One region of the Bradyrhizobium sp. HKCCYLS3070 genome, then DNA from elsewhere that is predicted to be linked to it. Evidence: predicted binding sites of a transcription regulator. Region 1 holds the regulator's gene; each other region holds the start of a gene.
What was found. Region 1 encodes LexA, which represses DNA repair genes until DNA is damaged. Its sites were predicted from a motif close to TGTTCNNNNTGTGTTCNG; they were not measured.
Positions count from the first base shown of each region.

Region 2: a site for LexA is predicted at 2,718-2,735, ahead of uvrA (excinuclease ABC subunit UvrA). Genes of this name have one in related genera too.
Region 3: a site for LexA is predicted at 2,808-2,825, ahead of ACQR03_RS14660 (YifB family Mg chelatase-like AAA ATPase). Genes of this name have one in related genera too.
Region 4: a site for LexA is predicted at 3,147-3,164, ahead of recA (recombinase RecA). Genes of this name have one in related genera too.

Region 1 is NZ_JBNPTI010000001.1:1,687,863-1,692,721, forward strand. Features, by position in the region: gene ACQR03_RS07845 (molybdopterin molybdotransferase MoeA) at 1-1,071, shown strand, start outside; gene lexA (transcriptional repressor LexA) at 1,277-1,975, shown strand; gene ACQR03_RS07855 (hypothetical protein) at 2,251-2,691, shown strand; gene ACQR03_RS07860 (ComEC/Rec2 family competence protein) at 3,085-4,859, opposite strand, start outside.
Region 2 is NZ_JBNPTI010000001.1:1,570,553-1,575,411, forward strand. Features, by position in the region: gene ACQR03_RS07265 (outer membrane protein) at 1-677, shown strand, start outside; gene ACQR03_RS07270 (outer membrane protein) at 889-1,629, shown strand; gene ACQR03_RS07275 (outer membrane protein) at 1,917-2,549, shown strand; gene uvrA (excinuclease ABC subunit UvrA) at 2,827-4,859, shown strand, end outside.
Region 3 is NZ_JBNPTI010000003.1:463,103-467,961, forward strand. Features, by position in the region: gene ACQR03_RS14650 (ATP-binding protein) at 1-549, opposite strand, end outside; gene ACQR03_RS14655 (hypothetical protein) at 687-1,118, opposite strand; gene ACQR03_RS14660 (YifB family Mg chelatase-like AAA ATPase) at 1,222-2,760, opposite strand; gene ACQR03_RS14665 (DUF2336 domain-containing protein) at 2,994-4,064, shown strand; gene ACQR03_RS14670 (outer membrane lipoprotein carrier protein LolA) at 4,084-4,845, opposite strand.
Region 4 is NZ_JBNPTI010000012.1:62,542-67,400, forward strand. Features, by position in the region: gene ACQR03_RS27535 (hypothetical protein) at 1-173, shown strand, start outside; gene ACQR03_RS27540 (hypothetical protein) at 294-539, shown strand; gene ACQR03_RS27545 (DUF6894 family protein) at 879-1,118, opposite strand; gene ACQR03_RS27550 (hypothetical protein) at 2,380-2,673, opposite strand; gene recA (recombinase RecA) at 3,256-4,350, shown strand; gene ACQR03_RS27560 (DUF1835 domain-containing protein) at 4,647-4,859, shown strand, end outside.

The DNA.
Region 1 (4,859 bases):
GAGGCAATGTCGGCGATGGACGGCTATGCCGTGCGCGCCGTGGACGCCGCCCAGGCCAAGGCGCGGCTGAAGGTCATCGGCGAGGTCGCGGCGGGGCGGCCGTTCGATCGCGTGGTTGGACCCGGCGAGGCGGCGCGGATCTTCACCGGTGGCGTTGTCCCGGAGGGCGCGGACGCGGTGGTGATCCAGGAGGACACGATCGCCGAAGATGGCCACGTCGTGATCACCGAGGCCGCGATCAAGGGCCGGCATATCCGGCCGGCGGGCGTCGACTTTCACCAGGGCATGGTGCTGCTGAAGTCCGGGCGCCGGCTCAGCGACCGCGACCTGTCGCTGGCGGCCAGCATGAATCATCCGGCGCTGCCGGTGCGGCGCCGGCCGAAGGTGGCGCTGCTCGCCACCGGCGACGAGCTGGTGATGCCGGGCTCGACGCCCGGCCCGGGCCAGATCGTCTATTCCAACGGCTACGCCTTGCGGGCGCTGGTGCGCAACGAGGGCGGGACCCCGATCGATCTCGGCATCGCCGCGGATACGATGGAGGCGACGATCGCCGGCATCCGCCGGGCCCGCGAGGCCAAGGCCGACATCTTGATCACGACCGGCGGCGCCTCGGTCGGCGATCACGACCTGGTCAAGCAGGCGCTCGAAGCCGAGGGCGTCGAGATGGCGTTCTGGAAGATCGCGATGCGGCCGGGCAAGCCGATGATGCACGGACGGCTCGGCGACATCAGGGTGATCGGACTGCCCGGCAATCCGGTGTCGTCCTATGTCTGCGCCATCCTGTTCCTGGTGCCGCTGATTCGGCGGCTGCTCGGCCGCGACGAGGCCGTGATGCCGCGCGAGACCGCCCTGCTCGGCCGCGAGCTCGGGCCGAACGATTCGCGCGAGGACTATCTGCGGGCGCGGCTCGAAGAGCGCGCCGACGGCACGCTGGTCGCCACCCCGGTGAGCCAGCAGGATTCGTCGCTGCTCGGCAATCTCGCGCTCTCGCAGGCGGTGGTGATCCGGCCGGCGTTTGCGCCGAAGGCGCCTGCGGGCAGCCCGTGCGAGATCCTGCGCCTGCCGAACTGAGCCGCTTCCCCGGTAAAGCCCGGTCTGTTCATCATATTTTTAGGATTGCGGAACACACATCGAACATATAGTGTCCGTTCATGATTTGTTTTTAGTATGTTGCGGGCGACGCGATGACGGTCCGACTCCAGGGCGCTCTCAGCCGGTTTGTGCGCGAGGCGCAGCTCCTGGACTCGGACGACAACAAACCGGGGACCAGGTCGAGATGCTGACGCGCAAACAGTACGAACTTCTGCGGTTCATCAACGAGCGGCTCAAGGAAGCCGGCGTGCCGCCGTCCTTCGACGAGATGAAGGATGCGCTCGATCTGCGCTCGAAGTCCGGCATTCATCGCCTGATCACGGCGCTCGAGGAGCGCGGCTTCATCCGCCGGCTGCCCAACCGCGCCCGCGCGATCGAGGTGATCAAGCTGCCCGAGCTGTCACAGGCCGCCAACAACCGCCGCGGCTTCACCCCATCGGTGATCGAGGGCAATCTCGGCAAGGTGCGCACCAGCACTCCCGCGCTGGACGATGGCGAGCGCCCCGTCGCAGTGCCGGTGATGGGCCGCATCGCCGCCGGTACCCCGATCGAGGCGCTGCAGACCCGCAGCCACACCATCAGCGTGCCTGCCGACATGCTCGGTAACGGCGATCACTACGCGCTCGAGGTACGCGGCGACTCCATGGTCGATGCCGGCATCCTCGACGGCGACATGGCGCTGATCCAGCGCAACGAGACCGCCGACACCGGCGACATCGTGGTGGCGCTGATCGACGATGAGGAAGCGACGTTGAAGCGCTTCCGCCGCCGCGGCGCATCGATCGCGCTGGAGCCAGCCAACACCGCCTACGAGGTACGCATCCTGCCGCCGAACCGGGTGAAGATCCAAGGCAAGCTGGTCGGGCTGTACCGCAAGTACTGATCGCGAATGGGATCGGTCGATCGGCGGCGGGCGCACGCGCTTTCGCCGCCGAGCTGGAGGCTGCCCAGCAAAATACGTCACGCGCGAATGCACCTCATGATGTGCAGCGCGGCATGCTCAAACGCTTGTGATCGGCCGCGGGCACACGCGATGCAGATCAGCGCAGAATTGCCGCGAAGCGCGCGCTAACATCACCATCGATGTCCACTCTGATAGAGGCCTGCGCCTGTCCGGGGGGAGCGTGGGTCGGCTATCTCTCAACGAGGAGCGATCCGATGTGTGACTACAGCCTCCATGCGGTTGCGTCCCGTCCCGCCAAGGTCGGCGAGACGTTGATCTCGATGACCTTCCGTGGCACCGCCACCCGCGGCTTCGCGCTGGAGAGCGAGCCGACCGTCGCAGTCTGCATGCTGCCCGGCACCGAGTTGGCCTTCGCCGAGGACGTCCGCTACGACAGCCGCTGGCTCTGGACCCGGACGATCCGCGAGCGCGTCGCAAAGTTCAACAGCATCGAGACTCACATTCCCGATCGCCATCACGACGCGATCGAATTCGCCGATGGCCGCCACGTGCTGGTGACCCAGCTCTGCGAGGGCCAGCGCGTCACCGTGCTGCAATTGCCGGTCAGCAAGCAGCCGGCGGAGCGACGCCCGGACATCGCCGAGGACGTGCCGCCTTCGCAGGCCACACCGATTCGCCGCATCAGCATCACCTGAGGGGTCTCCGCATCGGCATTTCTCTCGGTCGTGAGCGAGCTTTCGACCGTGGGAGATTTGGGTTCTGCAAGCGCAAAGTCCTCTCGGGCGAACCTCACGCCCCGGCATCGCATCGGATAGGAACGACATCCCTCGGCCGGCATGATGTGCCGGGGGAGCCTGCCGCCGTGGTCAACAAGATCGATTGGAACAAGGCCGCCGGGATCACCGAGCCCGGCTGCAATATGCTTGTGTTCGGATGGCTGACAGCCACGGCTGACGACATCGCCATCTGGCAACGCTATCCGCGCGCTGCGTTCACGCTGGCCGAAAGCCCCTCGCTGTTCGATGGACTTGGCAACATGGACCTGGCGACACCGAGTATCATCTCGGCACGTTCGAGCTGCCCGGCACTCAGTCTTCTTCGCCCTGCTCCGTCTCCGGCGGCGTCGCGTCCTGAGGCCGCACGGCCGGCGCGCGCGGCGTCAGCGTCGTGTCGAACTCGCCGGCCTCGGCGGGCGCCGGCCACCATGGGCGGTCAGTGCCGCCGGCGCGCGCCGGCGTGACGGCGAAGCTCCTGCCCCGCTGCACCAGCATCAAGGCGCCCTGCTGCCGCAACCGCTCGCGATCGATGACGGCCGCCGCGCAGGATGACGGCGCGGCGCGCGCGGTGACGATGAGCGCGGCACGGGCGCAATCATCGGCGAGCGCCTCGGCGCGCAGGGTCAGGGCGGCGAATCGGCCGTCGGCCATTGCGACCACGCAGCCCGCCTCGTCGCAGGAGACGCCATCGGTGAGCGATGAATCCGCCGGCAGCCGGGCATCGGCGTCGGCCGCGAGCCACTCCTTGGTGGCGAACACATCCTTGCCGATGCGCATCGCATGCAGACGCCCGTCACGGCCGCGCACCGCCACCGCGCGCCCATCGCCGGCGATCAGCACGTCGGGCAGCGGCGTCGCGGCGGCCCACGCGGTGGCCACCACGAGCCCCACGACGCCCGACCAGCGCAACGGTGTGCGCAGCAGGCCGATCAGGATGACCCCGAGGCTGGCCAGGATCAGTGGACCGATGCCGAAGGCCGGGATGCGCCCGACCGCGCCGGGCAGCGCCGCCACCCAGCGCGTCACCGCGATCATCCAGTCGATGCCGAGGCCCATCAGCGTCCACCAGGGACCGTCGAGCCCGAACGGCGCCGCCACGAGGCCCATCAGGCCGGCCGGCATCACCAGCGCCGAGACGACCGGCATCGCTGCGAGATTGGCGAGCACGCCATACGGCGTGACGCGATGGAAATGGAAGGCGGCATAGGGCGTGGTCGCGAGCCCCGCGATCAGCGAGGCCAGCAACAGCATCGCAAGCTCCCGGCCGCCCCACAGCGCGATGCGCTGGGTGGTCGAGCTGTCCGGCGTCGCGAACAGTCTGGGCAGGCCGAACTGCACCAGCGCGACCAGGCCGAGCGTTGCCGCGAACGACATCTGGAAGCTCGGATGCACGAGCGCTTCCGGGGCCGCCACCAGTACGATCATCGCTGCGACCGCGAGCGTGCGGAAGGTGACGGCGCGGCGGTCGACCATGACCGCGATCAGCACGACCGCCGTCATGAAGAACGACCTTTGGGTCGCGACCTCCGCGCCTGAGAGCAACAGATAGAACGCCGCCGCGACCAGCGCCGCGGCCGCCGCCCATTTCTTGATCGGATGGCTGATGGTGAGGCCGGGGATCAGCGCCAGCAGCGCGCGCACGGCGAAGAATACGACGCCGGCGACGACCGCCATGTGATAGCCGGAGATCGACAGCACATGGCCGAGACCGGAGACGAACATCGCGTCGTTGACATCGGGCGTGATGGCGTCGCGCCGGCCGGTCAGCAGCGCGGTGGCGATGGCGCGCTCGTCGCCCGACAGGCGGCCGCGGATGCGTGCGTCGATCGCATCGCGCAGACCCTGCATGGCCGCCGCATAGCCCAGGCCGAAGCCGGCGGCCTGCGGCGGCGTCGCCGTCGTGATCGCGCCCATCACGAAGCCGGAGGCGCCGATGCCCTGGAAGAACATGTCGCGCGCGAAGTCGTAGGATCCCGGCCGCACCGGGGCCATCGGCGGCAGCAGCCGCGCCTTGAGCTGCACGAAGCTGCCGACCTCGGGCGCCGCGCCCTTGCGCACCGCGAGCCTGACACGCGCGATGGTGACGG
Region 2 (4,859 bases), 120 kb from region 1:
CCTATGTCACGCCGCTGCCGAGCTGGGCCGGGTTCTACCTCGGCGTCAATGGCGGCGCCGACTGGAGCCACAATTGCTGGACGCTCAACCGCGTCGGCGGCGTGGCGGTCGTGCCGACCCAGTCCGAAGGCTGCCACAATGCCTCGAGCGGCCTCATCGGCGGCCAGGTCGGCTATCGCTGGCAGGCGGCGAGCTGGGTGTTCGGCGTCGAGGCCCAGGGCAACTGGACCGACCTGAAGTCGTCCAATGCGAGCACGGCTGCGCTGGCCGCGGGCATCACCAACACCACCAAGACCGATGCGATCGGCCTGTTCACCGGCCAGGTCGGCTACGCCTGGGGCAACGTGCTCTGGTACGTGAAGGGCGGCGCCGCCGTCACCCACAACAAATACACCGGCACGGCGAATGCGGCCGCGCCCTTCCCGGTCGGCACGCTGCTGGATTCCGCCAGTGAGACCCGCTGGGGCGGCACCGTCGGCACCGGCGTCGAGTTCGGCTTCGCGCCGAACTGGTCGGTCGCCGTCGAGTACGACCACCTGTTCATGGGCTCGCGCGACATCAGCTTCCCGGCCACCGCAACCGTGCTGTCGCGCGTCGACACCATCAAGCAGGACATCGATATGGCGACCGTCCGCGTGAACTATCGATTCGGGGCGCCGATGGGCACGCGCTACTGAAAAAAGTACCGCTCGCACGCATTCGGAAAGGCCGGCCCTCGCGCCGGCCTTTTTCGTGTCAACAGCCCGGCAGCGTCGCGGCGTTTTTGTGCTAAATATATGATTTATAACGCTTTTTCATTTCTGTGGCGGGCGCGTTACAGCCTCTCCGGGATGCCCTGTGTATGACTTGCCCATCGCTTGTCATTCCAACCTCCCGGGGGAGAATTTGATGAAGAAGTTGCTTGTGATCACGACGGCGCTCGTCGGCATCGCATCCGCCACATCCGCGTCGGCGGCCGACATGGCGGCCCGCCCGTACACCAAGGCGCCGCCGATGGTCGCGCAGATCCTGAGCTGGTCGGGCCTCTACGCCGGCATCCAGGGCGGCGGCGGCTGGGGCACCAGCAAGGAAACCTTCCTTGGCCGCTTCAACGCGCCGGGTTTCCTGGGCACCCAGAACTACAACACCAATGGCGGCTTCGTCGGCGGCGTGGTCGGCTACAACTGGCAGGTCGACAACGTCGTGTTCGGCCTCGAAGGCGACTATCACTGGGCCGATATCAACGGCCGCTCCGCCGTGGTCAATGCCGGCGTCGGCGACACCTTCTTCACCAAGCTGACCAGCTTCGGCGACATCAAGGGCCGCCTCGGCTATGCCGCCGGTCCCGCCCTGTTCTTCGTCAGTGGCGGCGCCGCGGTGGGCCAGTTGCAGCATCGCTATGACGGCGTGCCCGGCAACGTCTTCAGCCAGAACACCACCCGCTGGGGCTATACGGTCGGCGCCGGCGCCGAATACATGTTCGCGCCGAACTGGTCGGCCAAGCTCGAGTACAACTATCTCGACTTCGGCAAGAGCACGATCCAGTACAGCGCTGCGGCGCTCAACCGCTCCGAGTGGAAGGACACCGTTCACACGGTCAAGGCCGGCCTCAGCTACCACTTCGGCGGCCCGGTCATCGCAAAGTACTGATGCCTGCAGCCGACAGGTTCCGAGAAGGGCCGGCGAAAGCCGGCCTTTTTTTGTTGCCCTGATGCCACTTTGTCGGCTCGCCACACGCGGAACCAAGTAACTGAGTGACATAGGCTTTCTGGAACTTGGCCGTAAAAACGCGGTTTGGCCGCGAGTGTGTCTTCAGGGTGACGGTAATCTGCACGGAACCGGGCTAAAGGAACCTCGTCAACTTGAACGGGTGAGTCTGTTTCGTGCGTAAGCTTATCGGTGCGATGCGGACTTCGAGGAATAAACTGGAGACTGGAATGAAGAAGATCCTGCTCGCGACCGTGGCCTTGGCCGCCCTGGCCGCTCCCGCTGCCGCCGCTGATCTTGCCGCGCGCCCGACCTACACCAAGGCCCCGGTTGCCGCGCCGGTGCTGACCTGGACCGGCTTCTACATCGGTGCCATGGGCGGCTATGCTGCCGAGGACAGCAGCGCGAACACGTTCGACCGCAAGGGCGGCTTCGCCGGCGGCACCGTCGGCTACAACTGGCAGCAGGGCGCCGTCGTGTTCGGCCTCGAGGCTGACGCAGCCTGGGCCAATATTTCCTCCAAGACCATCTTCGGCGACGAAGCCAAGATCCAGGATTGGGGCACGGTGCGCGGCCGCATCGGCTACGCCTTCGGCCCGGCTCTGCTGTACGCGACCGGCGGTTACGCCTGGGCCGACAGCAAGATCACCTTCGTGGGCTTTGGTTCGGACAGCAAGATCCACAGCGGCTGGACCGTCGGCGCTGGCGCCGAATACATGTTCGCTCCGCAGTGGTCGCTGAAGGGCGAGTACCTGTACAAGAGCTTCGGCAGCGAGAACTACACCTTCACGGGCCTCGGCACCGCAGCCACTGGCACGACGAACTTCCACTCGGTCCAGGTCGGTGTGAACTACCACTTCTAAGCACATAGCCTCCGGGCCAACGCACACAGCCTCCGCTCTGCCAGAGCGGAGGCTTTTTCTTTGTGGGATCGTGCACAAACCAGGACGGAACCGGCAGCCTCCTGCCAGTCGCTGCCATTCCCTGAGCGCATTGTTGATGATTCGCTGACGGCACTGGAAATCCAGCTCCGTTCTTCCTACGTTCCGACCATACCTTTTCCCCCTGGCGTCCGATGGCCGGCTTCCGGCGAAACGCGCCTGCAACGATGGCGCGACTCTGCGCCGTGGGACGATCGTCATGGATGAAGTGCTCAAGGCCAAGCAGCGCGCGCAAGCCAACCAGTCGAGCCTGCGGGCCATCACCATCCGCGGCGCCCGCGAGCACAATCTGAAAAACATCGACGTCGAGATCCCGCGCGACAGGCTCGTCGTGTTCACCGGGCTGTCCGGCTCCGGCAAGTCCTCGCTCGCTTTCGATACGATCTACGCCGAGGGTCAGCGCCGCTACGTCGAATCGCTGTCGGCCTATGCCCGCCAGTTCCTGGAGATGATGCAGAAGCCGGACGTCGACCAGATCGACGGCCTGTCGCCGGCGATCTCGATCGAGCAGAAGACGACCTCGAAGAACCCGCGCTCGACGGTCGGCACCGTCACCGAGATCTACGACTACATGCGCCTGCTGTGGGCGCGCGTCGGCGTGCCCTACTCCCCGGCGACCGGCCTGCCGATCGAAAGCCAGACCGTCTCGCAGATGGTCGACCGCGTGCTGGCGATGCCCGAGGGCACCCGCCTCTATCTGCTGGCGCCGGTCGTGCGCGGCCGCAAGGGCGAGTACAAGAAGGAGCTCGCCGAATATCTCAAGAAGGGCTTTCAGCGCGTCAAGATCGACGGCACCTTCCATGAGCTCGCCGAGGCGCCTACGCTCGACAAGAAGTTCCCGCACGACATCGACGTCGTCGTCGACCGCATCGTCGTGCGCCCCGACATCGGCCAGCGTCTCGCAGAAAGCTTCGAGACTGCGCTGAAGCTCGCCGAAGGCCTGGCCGTCATCGAGTTCGCGGACGCTCCCGCCTCGGCCGCGCCGGCGGAGGAGAAGGAAAAAAAGAAAACCGCAAAGATCCACGACAAGAGCGGGCCCGAGCGCATCCTGTTCTCGGAGAAGTTCGCCTGCCCCGTCTCCGGCTTCACGATCCCTGAGATCGAGCCGCGGCTGTTCTCGTTCAACAACCCCTACGGCGCCTGCCCGGAATGCGGCGGCCTGGGGGTCGAGCAGCACGTCGATGCCGACCTCGTCATTCCCGACAAGGACGTCACCCTGCGCAAGGGCGCGATCGCGCCCTGGGCCAAGTCGTCGTCGCCCTATTACCTGCAGACGCTGACCGCGCTCGGCAAGTTCTACAAGTTCACGCTGGACACCAAGTGGAAGGATCTGCCGAAGAAGACGCAGAACGCGCTGCTGCACGGCTCCGGCGACGACGAGATCAAGTTCACCTATGAGGACGGCGTCCGCGCCTACGACACCAAGAAGCCGTTCGAGGGCGTCATCACCAACATCGAGCGCCGCTTCCGCGAGACCGAGAGCGAGTGGGCGCGCGAGGAGCTCGGCAAGTACTTCAACGACGTGCCCTGCGCCGGCTGTAACGGCTACCGCCTGAAGCCCGAGGCGCTGTGCGTCAAGGTCGGCGGCAAGCACATCGGCGAGATCAGCGACCTCTCCGTCAAGGCGGCCGGCGAGTGGTTCGCCGAGGTGCCGAAGCAGCTCAACGCGCAGCAGACCGAGATCGCCACGCGAATCCTGAAGGAGATCCGCGACCGCCTCACCTTCCTGCTCGACGTCGGCCTCAACTACCTGACCCTGGCGCGCTCCTCCGGCACGCTGTCCGGCGGCGAGAGCCAGCGCATCCGCCTGGCGTCGCAGATCGGCTCGGGGCTGACCGGCGTGCTCTACGTGCTCGACGAGCCGTCGATCGGCCTGCACCAGCGCGACAATGCCCGCCTGCTCGACACGCTGAAGCGGCTGCGCGACCTCGGCAACACCGTCATCGTCGTCGAGCATGACGAGGACGCGATTCGCCTCGCCGACTACGTGCTCGACATCGGTCCCGGCGCCGGCACCCATGGCGGCCACATCGTCGCCGAGGGCACGCCGGCGGAGATCATGCGCAATCCGGCGTCGCTGACCGGCAAATATCTCACCGGCGAGCTCGAGGTCGAGGTGCCCGAGCGGCGGCCGCCGAACCATCGCCGCACCATCAAGGTCGTCAATGCCCGCGGCAACAATCTGAAGAACGTCTCGGCCGAGATTCCGCTCGGCCTGTTCACCGCGATCAC
Region 3 (4,859 bases), on a different contig from region 1:
CGGCCCGATCGCGCTCTCGATACGCTGGTCGTGGACGCGCGTGCCGTTCGGCTCCAGCGCGCTGTCGCCCTGCTCGATCAGCTCGAAGGTGAACGCGCTGCCGAGCAGGTTGTCGCGATCGAGGCCCGCCATCCGGCAAAAGGCGTCGTTGACGAAGATGATGCTGCCGCCGCGCTCGCGCATGACGATGAGATCGCCCTGCTGCTCGAACAGATTGCGGGCGCGCTGCTCGGCTTCCTGCAGCTCCCAGTTCCGGTCGGCCAGCACCTCGTTGTGGAGCGCAATCTTGTGCATCTTCCTGGCGACGAAGCGCAGCCGCATGCTGAGCGTGGCCAGGCCGACGCAGGCGAGCGCGAACAGGAAGCTGGCGCCGATCGCGAACGTGTGCGGGTTATAGCCGGAGTTGTCGGAGATGCTGGCCTTGATGAAGCCGTACGCGCCGCCGAAGCCGGCGGAGAAGATCATCAGCGAGCGCAGGATGGCGAAGATGGTGCGGTGACGGCGCATGAACCGGCGCAGGCGCAGCCTGACGTGAAAAATCGGTCCCATCTCGATCACCCCCGACGATTTCGATCCCAATGTCATGGCCGGCCCGCACCATGCGGCGTCGGTATTGCTGAGACTTTGAAAGGTCATGCACGCGCGATGAAGCCGTGCTGAGATGGTGAACCGGGCGTTAGCCCGACTCACCGAACCGGATCGGCCGGCGGTGAGTCGTGGCCGCGGGCCGAGACGATGAGCGCGGCGGCGTGAGCATCTGCTGCACTGTCCTTGGCGAGATGGATCCGGAGCGCGCCAGGATGCGGATCGGCGGCGATCGCGACGACCGCAGTCGCGGCAGTCATGCCGCAGCCACGATCCTCCTTGGCGAGCACATCGTCGACCACGACGAGATCAGCCGTCTCCGGACTGTCGGCCAGCGCCACGCGAACGGTGGCGAGCGCCGGGTCATCGGTGACGTCGACATGGAGATCGGCGGTAAACGGCGCCGAGCCGAGCGAGACGCTGTCGGCGCCGACGGCAATGCAGGGCTGCGGGGAGGGCGCCAATTCGAGTCTGGCGATGACAGCGGCCGCGATCAGCGGCACAGCCGAGACGAGGACCTTGAAACGCAACATGATACGCACCGACGCGGCAGGCCTGAGGACAAAACGCGGGCCCTATGGTTGTCGGAGCGTAAAGAGAAGTCGTTACCGGAGTGTTGAGGGGGAGGGGGCGCCTTTACGCCGCATGCCGGCTGTCCTCCGCCAGCGCGCGATACGACAGCGCCTCGGCCAGATGCAGCCGGCCGATCGCATCAGTGTGGTCGAGATCGGCGAGCGTCCGCGCCACGCGCAGGACGCGGTGATAGCCGCGGGCGGACAGCCGCATCGTCTCGGCGGCTTCGCGCAGCAGCTTCTGGCCGGGCGCGTCGAGCCTGGCGATTTCGTCGAGCACGGCGGCGGGGGCCTCGGCGTTGGTCCGGATGTGCGGCAGGCCGGCTTTGGCATAGCGGGCGCGCTGCAGGTCGCGCGCGGCGGCGACGCGGGCGGCCACCTCGGCCGAGCCTTCCTTGGCGGGCGGCAGGATGAGGTCGGCGGCGGTGACGGCGGGGACCTCGATGCGCAGGTCGATGCGGTCCATCAGCGGGCCGGAGATGCGCGTCTGGTAGTCGGACGTGCAGCGGTCGATGCGGCCGCGCTTGCAGGCGTAGCCGGGCTCGAACGCGTTGCCGCAACGGCACGGATTCATCGCGGCGACCAGCATGAAGCGGGCAGGGTAGGTGACGCGGTGGTTGGCGCGCGAGATCGAGACCTCGCCGTTCTCGAGCGGCTGGCGCAGCGAATCCAGCACGCGCGGATCGAACTCCGGCAGTTCGTCGAGGAACAGCACGCCCTGATGCGCCAGCGAGATCTCGCCGGGTCGGGCGCGCAGGCCGCCGCCGGTCAGCGCCGCCATGCTCGCGGAATGATGCGGGCTGCGGAACGGCCGGCGCGACGTCAGCGCGCCACCCTCGATCTCGCCGGCGACCGAGGCGATCATCGAGACTTCCAAGAGCTCTGCCGGCGACAGCGGCGGCAGGATCGACGGCAGCCGCGCCGCCAGCATCGACTTGCCGGCGCCGGGCGAGCCGATCATCAGCAGATGATGCCCGCCGGCGGCCGCGATCTCGAGCGCGCGCTTGCCGCTCTCCTGGCCCTTGATGTCGCGCAGGTCGAGCAGGCTTGCGGGCGCCTCCTGGATCTTCGGTTGCGGCCGCGACAGCACCTGCGTGCCCTTGAAATGGTTGGCGATCTGGATCAGCGAGCTCGCCGCGATGATCTGCAGGTCCGGGCTCGCCCACGCCGCCTCGGCGCCGCAGGCGGCCGGGCAGATCAATCCTTCCTCGCGCGCATTGGCGCCGATCGCCGCCGGCAGCACGCCGGCGACTGGCGCGATCGAGCCGTCGAGCCCGAGCTCGCCGAGCACGGTGAAGCCGCCGAGCGCATCCGGCGGAATGGCGCCGATCGCGGCCATCAGGCCGAGCGCGATCGGCAGATCGTAATGGCTGCCTTCCTTGGGCACGTCGGCCGGGGCCAGATTGACGGTGATGCGCCGCGCCGGCAGCGCCAGGCCCGAGGCGATCAGCGCCGAGCGCACCCGCTCGCGCGCTTCCGACACAGCCTTGTCCGGCAGGCCAACGATCGCGAAGGCCGGCAGGCCGGGCGCGACCTGGACCTGCACGTCGACCGCGCGGGCCTCGATCCCCTCGAAGGCAACGGTGGAAACGCGCTGGACCATGATGCCCCTCCCGGGCAAGGAGGCTAGCGGAAGCCGGCATCGTTCGCAAGAACAATACGGGAACATTGTCGTTGCCGCGCTCTGTCGCAATCCATTAACGACAGCCGCGTGGGGTTGCAGCTCCGTCCGCTGCGCTTAACGCCCCTTTAGTCCGGCCTTCGCATTCTTCCTCAATTGATGATCGACCCGCGCCTCCGTCACAGCCGGGGGAGGCGCCCAACGAGGGACGTGTGATGCCTCCAGCGCCTGCGGCAGCTCCGACCGCCAAGACGCCCGCCGGTGATGCACGGACGGTGTCCGAGCTCGCCACCGACATGCTACGCCGGACCACCAGCCTGTTCCTGGCCGGTCCGCGGCCGGCGTCGACCGAGCAGCTCGATCTCTACGATCAGATGTTCGCCCGGCTGATGCCGCAGGTCGCGACCGAGCTGCTGGCCGAGCTGAGCATGGCGCTCGCCGGCGTCGAGCGCGCGCCTTACGCGACGGCGCGGATGCTCGCCGTTCACCCCGAGTTGCGCGTCGCGGGGCCGATGCTGGCCAAGGCGGCGGTGCTGACCGAGCGCGATCTCGCCGAGTTCATCCGCACCGGCAGCCCGGCGCATCTCGTCGCGATCGCCAGCCGCAGGGGCATCGGCGACAGCCTCACGACGCAGCTAATCGCGCGCGGCTTTCCGGCGGTGCGCATGGCGCTGGCGCAGAATCTTTCCGCGCGGCTGTCCGAGGACGGCTATCGCAGCCTGTTCAAGATCGCCGAGCGCGACGAGGATCTCGCCGAGAAGCTGGCGCTGCGCACCGACCTGCCGGCCAAGCTGTCGCGGGCCTTCGTCGCCGCGGCCAGCGAGGGCGCCCGCGCCCGCTTCATCAAGGCCGCACCGCCGGCGACCCGCGCCACCCTTCAGGCGACGCCGACGCGCTCGCCCGGCGCGGCGATGCGCGCGATATGGGATTATCAGCAGGTCAAGGCCGAGGTTGCCGCCCTCAGCCGGACCGGCAAGCTCGGCGACTCCGCCGTCAACCGCTTCTGCGCCACCGGCGATTTCCCTGCCGTGATCGCAGCGCTGGCGCTGCTCTGCGTCGTTACCATCGAGACGATCGAATCGCTGCTGGAGGAGGATCGCATCACGGACCTGCTGCTGGCCTGCAAGGCCGCGCGTCTGAGCTGGGCGACGACGTCGATGATCCTGCGCGATCGGCCCGGCTGCGACGCGCTTCCGGCCGATGACCTCGAGGAGGCGCGCAAGCGCTTCGAGAAGCTCGCACTGTCCGAAGCGCAGTGGAAGGTGCGCGGGCTCGAATCGCGCTGAGCGAGCGCGAGAGGCGGCCTCAGCCCGGCGGTGTGGACGGGTAGGCCGTGAAGTCGATCTTGAACATCGCCGGATCGAGCTTCTTGGTCGTATCCAGATTGTAGACGGCAATCGTGGTGTCGTAGCCCTGCGGATCGGTCACGGTCCACTGCTTGAGCTGGCCGTCCTTGGCGCCGAGCATCAGCATCAGCCGGCTGGTCCCGATCAGGGCCTGCTTCTCCTCGATCGTGATCGTGACGTAGAGGTCGTCGGCGGCGACCGCGATCACGTTGGTGTCCTTCAACAGGTCGATGCGGTCGGACAGCAGATAACGCAGCGGCGTCTGCGACAGCGGATAGACGTCCTGGGTCGCGAGCTTGCGGTCGCGCACCACCAAGGAAGAGCCGTCGGCGATGATGTCGATCGGCGTCGGCGGCTCGTATTCGAAGCGGACCTTGCCGGGCTTCTGGATGTAGAAATCGCCCTTGGTCTTGCTGCCGTCCGGGCCGACCTGGACGAAGTTCCCGACCAGGGTCTGCAGCGACGACAGATAGGCGCTGACCTTGGCCGCCTGCGCCTTCTGGTTGGCGTCGAACGAGGTGAAGATGCTGGCCGGCACGTTGCGCCGGGGATCGGGAATGACCGGGTTGGGCGGGGCCGTCTGGGTGGTCGAGGGGCTCTGGCCGGCCCGCTGCTGGTCGGAGGCGCTGAGCTGGGAGCCGCTCTTCGGGCCTGATTTCGGAGCCGGCGTGCCCTGCGCGGCGGCGTGACCGGACGCACCGGCGACAGAGCATATCGTCACGGCGCAGGCGACCA
Region 4 (4,859 bases), on a different contig from region 1:
AGGCCGAAGCGGCGCGGGAGCAGGCCTACAGGGACACCATGCGCAAGATTCCTGACGCCAAGACGAGCACCGATCCCTGGGGCAACGTCCGGGCGGCGGAGCAGCCCAAGGCGGCGCCTGCCATGAAGACCACCGCGGCCAAGAAGCCGAAGGCTGTCGGCAGCACCAACTGAGATTTATCGCGCTCGGGTCGGGCGGGCTCTGACCCTCCCGGGCCCGCTTGCCGATTGCGGACTCGGATTCTTCGCGGCCCCGTCTATATTGATGGTGTGGCAGCGCGTTGGAGTTCGTCGATGGGGATGCGCCCCCGGGACATTGCCAGCCGGATGGCGGCCCGGCGCCAGAAGGGCGCCCCGCAGGCTCGCGACGGCTACGTTCGCGACACGTTCACGCTGCCGCGCGAGCAAGCGCGCGCCAAGGCCCGCGACTATCTGACCCGCTATCCCAAGGCCGGCTACATGAGCGCCGTCGAAAGCTGGCGCGAGCTTCCCGATGGGGCCATCGAGTTCACGATGCGGCGGCTTCCCAGCGCCGATTGAACGATTGCGGCGAGCGCCTCATTCCTTTTCGCCGAGAAGCTTGCGTGTATCGCGATTGATGAAATGAAGCCGCGTGCAGGCCTTGCAGACCACGGTTTCATAGGAGCACGTGGGATCGCCTGGCTTCGGCTCTTCCAGCCAATGCTGCACGTTCATCCCCGTTCGCGGACATTTGAAGATCAGATTACCCATACAAATTTAAATGTCTGCCAAGATGCAGACAGGCATTTTGATCTCGATCAAGTTCGGCTGCCGAAATGACGCGCAGCAACCTCGCTGTCAACAATCTTAGATTGTGTCTTTTTACCTGCGGCGATCCACAAGAGGTGTGGCGAGCCGTCAGGCCTGATCCAGCGACTCGGCGACGATCCGGATGCGGAAGACCGGCTGCCTTGCCTCGTCGAGCAGCTCCATCTGCCATTCGGAGTTTTCGGCGAGCTTGCGCGAGATGCTGCTGGCCATGTCGGCACAGACGGTGGTCATCTCTTTCCAGGCTGCGTTGCGGTCGGCGCACTCGGTCCCATACTCGGACGCGCCTGAGAAGTGGCCGTTGCGGATACGAAAGAAATAGAGCGGCATTGCCAAAACCGGTGAGCCCTGACCGCCCCAGGCCGCTGGGTTTGATGTACGCACCACAAATGGAAGCGCAAAACCCACTCGGATCAATTCCGGTAAAATACGGTCGGTCGCGCTGTTCGCTTCCGTTAGGCTGATTGCCATGGGTGATGTGCGGCGCAACCGGACGAATTGCGCGCCAACGAATGAGCCTCGGACCGCTGCGGTCCGAGGCTCGGCGTCAACGTCGTAGCTTCCCAGCGAGGGCAGTTCGGCAGTGACATAATTAAACTAGTGCGAAATCTGTAGGCATGCCTTGCGTCAGATCAAGGTTGCAATCTCGATCAACCGCCGTGGGACGCGCACCTAGCTATGGTCGAAGATCCGTTCCGGCACGACTGTCAGTCGGTAGGCGATCTGCGTCGCGCCGTCGACCATCTCCAAGAGTTCATCGCAGGCCGGACAACGCCTCTCTCCCGCCGCGTCTTGCTGCGAGTGAAGCTCGATCCTTTGAAGGCCGGCCCTGCAGGACGGGCACGTCACGTCATTTGTTGTCATCGCCAATATGAAGCGCAACGCACGCGATCCGTTCCCCGACATCACGACAATGACGGAGGGAGATGCATCCCGAGCGGAGCTATCAACGTCGAAAGCCCCGGACGTCGTCCGGGGCTTTCTTTCGGCGCGGATGGTTTCAGGGCCGTGCGCCTACGTGTGACGGAGCCTGCAAGTGCGGGAGCTGGCAGGCTGCAAGGGATCGGTCGACGGCACACCAAAGGCGATACACTAGACGATGTGCGGCGACCATCATCGCAACGAACAAACAAATCCGGGGCTGATCAAAAATCTGCTCAGACGTACGACAACCACGATTCTATAACGCAACCCAAAGTTTATGACAATGGTTTGTGGCCTGAAGATGTCGTGAGCGCCGGCGCGCGTGATGCGGATCACGCGGGTTTTGTCCGGGCCATTCCTCGGGCCGGCATGAGGAGCTGCGCGAATGGCGCGCTAACGCATCCTTGGGCAGGGTCCGACACGGGGGCGTCCGAGGTTCGTCGCTTCATCTGTCGTCCGTCATATGGTGGCCGTCGAGTGCTTGCACGCCACGTGATGCGGAACCTGATGGCCGGCCGCCCCTTGCGCACGGCTGCGCGTCTGCATCGAAATCGTGCGCCTGCACGCACGACGAGCCGAACAAAAGCAGAAGAGGCGATGGAACTTCGTTCCTCTCAGGAGAACCACGGAATGTGCGATCTACGCACGCGTGTAGGAGTTGGTAGTTTCAAGGAAAAGACCTGACGAGCACGATCGGTCCAACGATTGCGGCGTTGAAGTCGACGAGGTCTTCGCTGGGAATCCAGTACTCGCGATGCTTGCGGCCGCCGGCCTCGCGCACCTCGTAGGTGTCGATGAAGCCTCGCAGGATCGCAAAGCGCAGCACGTGGCCGGCTCCGCTCGCCGGCACGTTCCAGTCCCGTGCGATCTTCACGGCATAGTCCTCGGTCAGCACCGGGTAGAAGATCGGCTGCTCCGGAAGGCGCGGCGGAAACGCACGCATGCCCGACGCCTCGATCAAGGCAAGCTCCTTTGGGCCGACAGGGCGCCACAGCGTGAGGGTCTGTTCGTTGTTGGATCCGGTCATGCTGGTTCCGAAAATTGGAAGCAGTCTGCGAGGCTCACAGAGAAGGACCAGCAGGATGATGGGACACGGCCGAGACGACAATAACAATTTATAGTTGGGTCGGCGTCTGCCGCTGGTGCGGGCGATGAGGTTGGAGCGCTCGGACAGTTTGGTTGTAATCCGCGTGATCGCCGGTCGGCGGCTGCGCCGCTCGCGCGCATGGCTTCCGCCTCCAGCCGGATCGGGATCCCTTCGCAGTCGCCGTCATCCAGCATCCCGCATGCCGTACTTCGCTTCCGGGCGCGCTGATCGGGCAGCGCTCCCTCGCTGGTGCTCGGTGCACTGCGCGCCGGCCCTCGGCCTTCGAGCGGCAGGCGTGTCTCCCGCGGGTTGTCAGGGGTTTGTGAAAGAGAGGTGTGAATGTCGAGAAGAACATATTGCGAACAAAGAACGGATGGAGTACATTCGCCTCAAGATTGCTGGCCGACCTCGTTAACCGTTTGTCCATCCCGCGAATCCCCGCCATAAGGAGCGCCAATGTCCGCCACCGCCCTGCGTATCGTCGAAGGTTCCTCCATGGATAAGAGTAAGGCGCTCTCCGCTGCGCTGTCCCAGATCGAGCGTCAGTTCGGCAAGGGCTCGGTGATGAAGCTGGGCAAGAACGACCGTTCGATGGATGTCGATACGGTGTCCAGCGGCTCGCTCGGGCTCGACATCGCGCTCGGCATCGGCGGTCTGCCGAAGGGCCGCATCGTCGAGATCTACGGGCCGGAATCCTCGGGCAAGACCACGCTGGCGCTGCACACGGTGGCGGAAGCGCAGAAGAAGGGCGGCATCTGCGCCTTCATCGATGCCGAGCATGCGCTCGATCCGGTGTATGCGCGCAAGCTCGGCGTGAACATCGACGAGCTTCTGATCTCGCAGCCGGATACGGGTGAGCAGGCGCTGGAGATCTGCGACACCCTGGTGCGTTCCGGTGCGGTCGACGTGCTGGTGGTCGACTCCGTGGCGGCGCTGGTGCCGAAGGCCGAACTCGAAGGCGAGATGGGCGAGTCGCTGCCGGGCCTGCAGGCCCGCCTGATGAGCCAGGCTCTGCGCAAGCTGACGGCCTCGATCAACAAGTCCAACACGATGGTGATCTTCATCAACCAGATCCGCATGAAGATCGGTGTGATGTACGGCTCGCCGGAGACCACCACCGGCGGCAATGCGCTGAAGTTCTATGCTTCGGTCCGCCTCGACATCCGCCGCATCGGCGCGATCAAGGAGCGCGACGAGGTGATCGGCAATTCCACCCGTGTGAAGGTGGTGAAGAACAAGCTGGCGCCGCCGTTCAAGCAGGTCGAGTTCGACATCATGTATGGCGAGGGCGTCTCCAAGATGGGCGAGATCCTCGATCTCGGCGTCAAGGCCGGCATCGTCGAGAAGTCCGGCGCCTGGTTCTCCTACGATAGCCAGCGTCTCGGGCAGGGACGTGAGAATTCGAAATCGTTCCTCAAGGCCAATCCGGACATGACCGCCAAGATCGAAGCCGCGATCCGCCAGAACTCCGGCCTGATCGCCGAGCAGATCCTGGCCGGCAACGCCGAGCGCGACGCCGACGCCGACGGCGAGGAGCCGACGGAGGAGTAGAGGTAAGACGGCGGCGGGTGCCGTGGACGTTGCGTTGCCGACGTTCCGGCGCCCGTTTGCAGATGTGTGGTGTTCTGCCGAAATCTGGGGTTGCTGCATGATCGAATGCAGTGAGCCTGAATTCCGAGCGCCGGATACGATCTTCAGCGCGAATAGTCGAAAGCGCGTGCGCGGGCGAGCGGACCGGATCCGCGCGGCGGCACCGACATTTCCGACGCCAGTCCTGGGCGCCGGGAGCCGATCGCGAGCGTGTTGATAGCGTCTTGAGCCAATCAGGTCGTGCCGGAGCCAACAGCATGACGCGTTTGATTCTAGCGGCCGATGATCCCAGCGCCGGAGCGCTTCGGAGAGGCGGCTTTGCCGACCTGGTGGTGCCAATTCTCCATCGTTTCGTATGGGGACCGTTGCCATCAGATGCCGAGTTATCGGCTTATCTCGTCCAGCGCACCGCGCGACCGAAGCGCGGGCATTGGTTGGATTTCGCCTCGCGTGGCGACTTCATGGCGGTC